Regions from separate parts of the Halomonas sp. MES3-P3E genome, predicted to be linked through region 1. Evidence: predicted binding sites of a transcription regulator. Region 1 holds the regulator's gene; the other holds the start of a gene.
What was found. The regulator LexA, encoded in region 1, represses DNA repair genes until DNA is damaged. The targets are predictions, from matches to a motif close to TACTGTNTANNTANACAGTA.
Positions count from the first base shown of each region.

Region 2: recA (recombinase RecA) is a predicted target of LexA. The motif match lies at 3,288-3,307, and genes of this name have one in related genera.

Region 1 is NZ_PJBT01000009.1:39,809-44,489, forward strand. It holds gene CXF87_RS03035 (L,D-transpeptidase) at 1-268, opposite strand, end outside; gene CXF87_RS03040 (TetR/AcrR family transcriptional regulator) at 246-923, opposite strand; gene lexA (transcriptional repressor LexA) at 1,193-1,873, shown strand; gene CXF87_RS03050 (energy-coupling factor ABC transporter permease) at 1,883-2,554, opposite strand; gene purU (formyltetrahydrofolate deformylase) at 2,579-3,433, opposite strand; gene CXF87_RS03060 (ribonuclease J) at 3,664-4,681, shown strand, end outside.
Region 2 is NZ_PJBT01000018.1:52,207-56,887, forward strand. It holds gene mutS (DNA mismatch repair protein MutS) at 44-2,605, opposite strand; gene CXF87_RS05515 (CinA family protein) at 2,689-3,222, shown strand; gene recA (recombinase RecA) at 3,327-4,400, shown strand; gene CXF87_RS05525 (regulatory protein RecX) at 4,425-4,681, shown strand, end outside.

The sequences.
Region 1 (4,681 bases):
CAGGAGAAAATGCCTCCCCCGTCCAGCGACGACCCCGAAATACCGCATTATCAGGCATCCCGTTGCCGATCGCGGCTCTTATATAGTGCCAACCATGGGGTGTTTTGCCACTGCCGTTGTGCTCACCAACGCCCGCGAGGCCAGACGATATCTCACACTCATGCAGCACCTTCGGCCCTCGCCAACAGCGTAGCTGCTGCTGTGTGGTATCGATTTCCAACCAGATGTCCTCTACAGGGGGAAGCTCAGCGAGCTTGGGCGTTCGCATATTTTCCTTCTTCAAGTGCTGGGGGCAACGGTGCATTCATGGCAGCCACCACTACTGGGCGCAACCGCCTAACCAAATCCCGCACGGTGACCTGCTCTTGATAATCCTTTTCAGCGATATCGCGCAGTGCATCAAGGCCTGAAAGCGTAAAAATCACCGTACCAAGCATAAAGTGTAGCCGCCAAAAGCGTTCCGCGTCAGGCAAGTCGGGCGTGGCTTGACGCACTAACTCGGTGAAACGGGTAAACACATCACCATACTCTTGCTGAATATGACGCCTAAGATGCCCCTGCGCTTGGCTATAGGCAAGGCCCAGCAAGCGCATAAACACCTTTAAACTGTTGCGCTCAGCAGGCACTGCCAGCACGGTGGTCGCCATGGTTTCGAGTAGCGTTTCCAACGGAATAACGCGCCCTGCATGCTGGGCTTCAAGTTCATCAAGCGCAGTATGAAAACGCTGGGTGAACGGGTCCAGATAGCGTGAAAACACGGCCTGAATTAAGGCTTTTTTGGAACCAAAATGGTAATTCACCGCCGCTAAATTGACGCGCGCTTTGCTAGTGATGTTGCGCAGCGATGTTTCAGCAAAACCTCGCTCAGCAAACAGCACTTCAGCGGTGTCGAGTATTCGAGTTACCGTATCAGATTGAGCCATGCCGCTCTCCGGGGAAACGAGTGTTTAAAACATAGCAAAATACTATGCCATATCGCTGGTGGGCTCAACGCTTGATTTTCTGATGAAATATGGCTGTCTATATGAGTAGAAGCTTAGTTTAAAACGATTAGGAAAAATTCGGGGGCCTTTCTAGAGAGGGGGTTGACAAGACATGTACTGGACAGAGGAACATACTGTATACTTAACCACTTATCGATTAAGTCGACTTTTAATTTGTTACTGTCTATTCACTATTTTTGGAGTCTGGTATGTCGCGTCCGCTAACCGCTCGCCAACAGCACGTATTTGATTTTATTGTTAAGACCATGGGCGAATTTGGCTACCCTCCGACCCGTGCTGAAATTGCGAAAGCACTGGGGTTCCGCTCACCTAACGCCGCGGAAGAGCACCTGCGCGCGCTCGAGCGTAAAGGCGCTATTCGCATTATTCGCAATACTTCACGCGGTATTCGCCTACCCAATCAAGAGCCCCAGGAGTTAGTAGACAGCACCGCAAGTGCGTTGCCAGCTGCCAATATTGAAGCCTCGCCTGCTGGGCTGCCTGTGATTGGCGAAGTAGCCGCCGGGAGCCCTATCCTAGCGGCTGAGCATATTGACCGTTACTGCCCTCTGCCAGCCGAGTACTTCACTCCTAAAGCCGATTATCTGCTGCGTGTGCGGGGCCTTTCGATGAAGGATATTGGTATTTTAGAAGGTGATTTATTGGCAGTTCACCGTACCGAGCGGGTGCGCGATGGCCAGATTGTCGTTGCGCGCCTGGATGATGAAGTAACCGTTAAGCGCTTCAAACGCCAGGGCCACCAAGTAACGCTATTTGCGGAAAATGCAGACTTTGCGCCCATTGAAATCGACCTGCGTTCACAGTCACTCGATATCGAAGGTGTCGGCGTTGGCGTTATTCGTGGCGGTAATGGCCAGGCACTGGGCTAACCACCGTCGCTACTGCATGTCGATATAGCGGTGGTCATTAAAGGTGGCCACCCAATTAGGATGATAGACCAGCAGAATACTCAGCAGCATCCCGGTAATAAACGCCTCTGAAGGCATTAGTAGAGGTAAGAAGCGAGCATACTCCTGGGCAAGATAGATAGCGTTAGGGTCTGTACCTGCCACGATGATCAGCAGCACGGCAGCCAGCCCTGCCCCTAATGTTGCCAACGCCGCCCCAAAAAATCCGCAGGCAAATAGAAACACCATCAGGTTATCCGGCAGGCGGCGATCTACCAGCCGCCACACTGTGCCAATAATGGCAGCCGGAACAATGCCCGTTACCAGTACATTCGCCCCCAGTAGCGTCCACTCATTGCGGCCGATAATTACCATTGCCACATTAATGAGTATATTGCTGATCAGCGCTAATGGCGCTTTAAACACGAGTGTCATCAATACCGTAAAGACGAGATGCAGCGTTAGCCAGTCGACCGCCTGAGCGCGTAGCTGCCACATCAGCGCCACTGCCAGCGTTGCGCCTAACCAACGGTGCTGAAGAGCAGTGTCTTCCAGTAGCACTTGCCAGGGCCGCCGCCAAAGAGCCCACACCACTACGCCTAACGAGAGTAGCGAGGTGAATATCAGCGCCCAGGGCGCCAGTACACTTTGTGCGAACGACATAGCGGCTTCTCACATTATCGAGCGTTAGCTAAACACCACGGTCTTGTTGCCATGCACTAAAACCCGATCCTCAAGATGCCAGCGTAAACCGCGTGCGAGAACGGCTTTTTCAACATCACGCCCAAAGCGGACTAGATCGGTTGGGGTATGGCAGTGGCTAACGCGATGAATATCCTGTTCGATAATCGGGCCCGCGTCGAGTTCCTCGGTAACATAGTGGCAGGTGGCGCCAATCAGCTTCACTCCGCGCTGATATGCCTGGTGGTAGGGCTTAGCCCCAGCGAAAGAGGGTAAAAAACTGTGATGAATATTAATCACCCGCCCTGCATAGCGTGCGCACAGGTCAGGCGGCAGAATTTGCATATAACGCGCCAGCACGACGCAATCAGCACGTGCACTATCGATTTCTGCTTGCACCTTGGCAAATGACACTTGCTTGTTATCGGGGTCGACTGGCACATAGTGATAAGGAATGCCGTACCATTCGGTCAATGAACGCATATCGTCATGGTTGGAAATGACGCCAACAATATCGCAATCCAACTCACCCGCCTGCCAGCGATAAAGCAAATCTACCAAGCAGTGTGACTCTCTAGAGACCATCAATACCACCCGGCGGCGCTGCTGTGTATCCACCAATGACCACTGCATATCGAATTCGATTGCCACCGGCTCGAACGCTGCACGTAGCGCTTCTACCGACATCCCCACTGAATCCGCCAAGATTTCGTAACGCATAAAAAAACAGCCCGTTTCTAAATCAGAGTGCTGGCTGGCTTCAGTGATAGACCCCCCTTGCTTAGCAATAAAGCTCGATACTCGGGCCACAATACCTACCCGATCAGGGCAGGACACAACTAAACGATAATAATGGGACATGTGAGCGACTCTTGACCTATTTCTAAGGTAATTATGACAAACCAACGGCTTAGGTTGCATAGTGTATCGGAAGGCCAAGGATGATTGTTAGCCGCCCCTGCCTTCCCGTATAGTTGAGTCACTACTTTTTAGGCTTTTCATAACTGATGCACTCTCCACGCGTTCAAATTCGTCCCCGTCGTCGTCCTCCGCTGCGCATGTTGCCGCTGGGGGGATGCGGTGAGATTGGTATGAATCTAACGCTCTACGGCTACGATGATCACTGGATTGTCGTCGACTGCGGCATGATGATTCGCCAGGATCTCCCCAACTCACCGCTACAAGTGCCTAATCTTGATACACCAAAAGCATTAGGGATAGTCCCGAAAGCACTATTTGTTACCCACGGCCATGAAGACCACATTGGCGCCGTCGCTTGGCTCTGGCCGATGTGGAATTGTCCTATTTATGCCACGCCATTAGCCGCAGGGCTGTTACGCCTTAAATTTTCTGAACATCAACTTAGCAGCGCTGCGATTCATGTCATCGAACCAGGTGAGGCACTTGAAAGCGGGCCGTTTACGCTGCGCTACTTGTCGTTGACGCATTCAATACCCGAAAGCTGTGCCATTATGATGATGGCTGGTGGTTATCGCGTTTTACATACTGGTGACTGGAAACTTGATCCTGAGCCGCTTATCGGTTTACCGGTAAGCGCGGCGCAGTTTAGAGCGCTGGCCCCGGTCGATTTAGTGGTCGGCGATTCCACCAACGCCCCCATGCCAGGCCACTCCGGCAGCGAGGGTGATGTGGCGAGAGCATTGGTAAAAACCCTCGCCAACTGTCAGGGCCGTGTGGTGGTCTCTTGCTTTGCCAGTAACCTTGCGCGGGTATTAGCTATCGGGCGCGCAGCGCATCAGTGTGGCCGTCGCATCAGCTTAATGGGGCGCTCAATGGAGCGAATGGTTAGCGTTGCGCGTGGGCTTGGCTATATGGATGACTTACCGCCGCTGGTACCCAATCACGACCTGGGGTACCTCCCCCCGGATGAAGTGGTCATTATCGCCACCGGCAGCCAGGGTGAGGCCCGTGCCGCGCTTCAGCGTCTTGCTCAGGGCCGCCACCCCTTTGTGGATCTTCAGCCCGGCGATAATGTCATCTTCTCGGCTAAAGCCATTCCAGGCAACGAACGCCCTATTGAACAGCTAAAAAAACGTTTAGCGCAGTTAGGTGTTCGTATTTACGACGAAATCAACCATCCCGAGTTAC
Region 2 (4,681 bases), on a different contig from region 1:
GGCACCTGAATCTCACTTATCGCCTTTCATTCCATAAGCACCATTAGATCAGGTCTCGCCATTGATACAACAGCGACAGCGCTTCCCGCGGCGTTAAACCATCCATATCGACATTTTCCAATGCCTCCACCACCGGGTGCGGTGCGGCTGCAAACAGGTCGTTTTGCTGGGGAGCCGTTCGCGGCGCTTGCGCTGTGTTATCTACATCGCGCTGCTCCAGGCTCATCAGCTTCTCACGGGCCCGTTTAATCACATGACCAGGTACGCCCGCTAATTGAGCGACCTGCAAACCGTAACTCTGGCTAGCCGGGCCTGCTTCAATGCGGTGCATGAACACGATGCTGTCGCCATGCTCGGTCGCCGTTAGGTGAATATTGGCTACGCCCTCCATGTGTTCAGGTAGGGCGGTCATCTCAAAATAGTGGGTGGCAAACAGCGTTAGTGCACGCCCCTTGGCAAGATGTTCCGCACTCGCCCAGGCCAGCGATAACCCGTCAAAGGTGCTAGTGCCGCGGCCAATTTCATCCATCAAAATCAAGCTTTGCTGGGTGGCATTGTGCAAAATATTGGCCGTTTCGGTCATCTCGACCATAAAGGTGGAGCGTCCGCCTGCCAGATCATCCGACGAGCCAATGCGGGTAAATATCCGATCCAGCGGACCGATCTCGGCGGCATCGGCGGGCACAAAGCTGCCGCAGTGGGCGAGCAGAGCAATTAGCGCTGTTTGCCGCATATAGGTCGATTTACCACCCATATTAGGGCCAGTAATAATCAGCATATGCTGGTCGGGGTTAAGCGTAACGTCATTGGGCACAAAGGGCGTTTCGCTAACCTGTTCAACCACAGGGTGCCGCCCCGCCTCGATACGAATGCCTGTGGCCTCGCTCAGCGTCGGGCGCACCCAGCTCAACGCCTCGGCGCGTTCGGCAAAGGCGCACAGCACATCCAACTCCGCAAGCGCTTGAGAAGTGCTTTGTAGCGCGTGAAGGCTGTCATTCAGCTCGCCCAGCAGGCGGTCATAAAGCCATTTTTCACGGGTCAGTGCGCGGGATTTAGCCGACAGCGCCTTATCCTCAAACTCTTTGAGTTCAGGAATGATAAAACGCTCGGCGTTTTTCAGCGTCTGGCGGCGAATATAGTCAGCGGGTGCTTGCTGCGCCTGGGAGCGCGGCAGCTCGATAAAGTAGCCATGTACCCGGTTATAGCCGACTTTGAGATTAGCAAGTCCGGTACGCTCGCGCTCGCGGGTTTCCAGCCGAACAAGATAGTCGCCCGCGTTCTCGGCCATGCCCCGGTGCTCGTCGAGCTCGGCATCAAAGCCGTTGGCAATCACCCCGCCATCGCGGATCACCACCGGCGGATTCTCAACTAGCGCGCGGCTAAGCATGTCAGCCATTTCAGGGTAGGGGCGGATATGCGGGCGCAGGCTATCCAGCGCGCTGCCGTTCTCTACCTCGCCCAACTGCTGTTCAAGGGTAGGCAGAGTGACCAGGGCGTCACGCAGACGCGCCAAATCCCGTGGCCGGGCGCTGTACAGCGCGACCCGGGCCAGAATGCGCTCCACATCGCCCACATCGCTCAACGTCTCGCGCAGCGACATGTAGGCGGCATCTAGGCTTAGCAACGCCACGCCTGCATGGCGGTTTTGGACAATCTCTCGTTGGCGCAGCGGACGATTCAGCCAGCGTTTGAGTAGCCGCGAGCCCATGGCGGTGGTGCAGGTGTCCAGCACGCTCGCCAGGGTGTTGTCGCTATTGCCACCCAGGTTAATGTCGATTTCCAGATTACGTCGGCTGGCGGCGTCGATCACTACTGCATCGTCGCGATTCTCAACGCTAATCGCGGTCACGTGGGGCAAGCGCGAGCGCTGAGTGTCGCGGGCGTAATCAATCAGCACCCCGGCGGCAATCAGTGCAGTGGTCAAGTGCGCGCAGCCAAAGCCGCGTAAATCCTGCACTTCAAACTGATCGCACAGGCTGCGGGTGGCGCTCTCCAAATCAAACAGCCACTCGCCCTGGCGACGCAGGCTGCGCTTTTGCGACCAGGCATCGGGTAGCGTCAGGCTTTCGGGCACCAGCAACTCAGCAGGGGAGAGGCGAGTAAGCTCGGCGAGCATTTCGGCTTCGCTCTCCACTTCCAATACATTGAAGCGGCCGCTAGAGAGTTCTAGCCAGGCAAGGCCCCAGCTATCTTTACCGGGGGAGACCGATACCAGTACGTTGTCGCGGCGGGCATCGAGCAGCGCTTCATCGTGGAGCGTGCCGGGGGTAACGATACGTACTACTTGGCGGTCAACGGGCCCTTTGCTGGTCGCGGGGTCGCCTATCTGTTCGCAGATCGCTACCGATTCACCGCCAGCGACCAGACGCGCCAAATAGCCTTCAGCGCTATGGTAAGGTACACCCGCCATCGGGATCGGCTTCCCCCCCGACTGGCCGCGCTGGGTAAGGGTAATGTCCAGCAGTGCGGCGGCGCGCTTGGCGTCGTCGAAAAACAGCTCGTAAAAATCCCCCATTCGGTAAAACAGCAGAACCTCGGGGTGTTCGCGTTTGATCTTTAAATACTGCGTGATCATTGGCGTGTTAGGGGGAATGGCCTGTGACATGGGCGTCCTGATTGAGCAATTTCTTTGAGAAAGCTAAACACAGTATTCTACGCTGAACAGACGACTCACTTGAAGGAGCGACCATAGTGCCCAGCGTATCTAGCCTGAAAAATCTTGATTTGACGCTGCTAGCTCAGCGGCTAGGGCGGCTTTGTCAGCAGTTGAAGGTGGAAGTGACCGCCGCTGAATCCTGCACGGGCGGTGGTATTGCCAGTGCGATTACCAGCACGGGGGGTAGCTCTGCTTACTTTACAACGGGCTATGTGACCTATGCGAACGCGGCTAAGACCCGCCTGCTCGGCGTGCCAGACGCTATACTGGCAGAACACGGGGCGGTGAGCGAAGAAGTAGTGAAAGCGATGGTGCAAGGCGCCTGCCGGGATAGCGGTGCGGGCTTGGGCGTTGCCGTTAGTGGGGTGGCCGGGCCGGATGGTGGTAGTGCTGAAAAGCCGGTGGGTACCGTTTGGCTCGCCTGGGGTGATACCGCTGAGCAGCAAGCCGAGTGTTTCCACTTCCCTGGGGATCGCCAAGCAGTGCGCGAGCAGGCAGTGCGGCAGGCGCTGGCAGGGCTGGTGGCACGCCTGGATGCGCGGGTGAAGGCAGGCAAGCAGGGGTAGGGGTAGGAAAATAGTTAAGAGAAAGCGTGATCAAGGATTTGTTTACGGCACAATCTTTGGCATACTACTGGGTAATTATACAGCTTGTTATGAGGAATCTCTGAATGGCTCAGGATGACAACCGCACAAAAGCGCTAAACGCTGCACTCACCCAAATCGACCGTCAGTTCGGCAAGGGCACCGTCATGCGTCTAGGTGACGCACCGCGTGTGGTCATGCCGTCGGTTTCCACGGGTTCGTTGGGTCTGGATATCGCACTTGGCATCGGCGGGCTGCCGTTTGGCCGCGTAGCTGAAATTTTTGGTCCGGAGTCCTCGGGTAAGACAACGCTGACCCTTTCGGTGATTGCGCAAGCGCAAAAGCAAGGCAAAGTGTGTGCGTTCGTGGATGCCGAGCACGCTCTGGATCCAAGCTATGCCGAAAAGCTAGGCGTCAACCTGGATGATCTACTGATTTCCCAGCCGGACACTGGCGAGCAGGCGTTAGAAATTACCGATATGCTGGTGCGTTCCGGCGGTGTTGACGTGATTGTTATCGACTCTGTCGCTGCGTTGACCCCGCGCGCTGAAATCGAAGGCGAAATGGGCGATACCCATGTTGGCCTACAGGCACGTTTGATGTCTCAGGCGCTACGTAAAATTACCGGTAATATCAAAAACGCCAACTGCCTGGTGATCTTCATCAACCAGATCCGCATGAAGATCGGCGTGATGTTTGGTTCACCCGAAACCACCACCGGCGGTAACGCGCTTAAGTTCTACGCCAGTGTGCGTCTGGATATTCGCCGCACCGGCTCGGTGAAAGTAGGCGATGAAGTCACCGGTAACGAAACCCGCGTGAAAGTAGTCAAAAACAAGGTGGCACCGCCATTCCGCCAAGCTGAATTCCAGATTCTTTACGGCAAGGGTATCTACCACGCTGGCGAGGTTATTGACCTGGGCGTGCAGTGCAATCTGGTCGATAAAGCCGGTGCTTGGTACAGCTATAAAGGCAAGAAAATCGGCCAGGGTAAAGCAAACTCCGCGCTTTATCTGGAAGAGCACCCAGACATTATGCTCGAAATCGAAACGCAGATTCGTGAGCAGCTCTTGGCCAAGCCTGATCCTAAAAAGGAGAAGGAAGGTGCCCCTGCCGAAGCAGCGGCTGAAGTGGATGCCAACGATGACGATCTGCTCTAAGTCTTTTCTAACCGAGACAATCTAATGGCCTTTATGTCTCAGCGCGATGCCACTCCCCGTGACATCGCGATTGGCTTACTGGCTCGGCGCGAATACTCTCGCGCCGAACTAGCCCAGCGCTTAAAGAAAAAAGCCTTCGACGATACCGCTATTGACGAGTGTTTAGACGCTCTGGCCGAACAGGGCTTGCAATCTGATGCGCGTTTTGCAGCTAGTTTCGTACGCTCGCGCATTCTGCGCGGCCAGGGTGTTATTCGTATTAAAGGTGAATTGCGCCAACG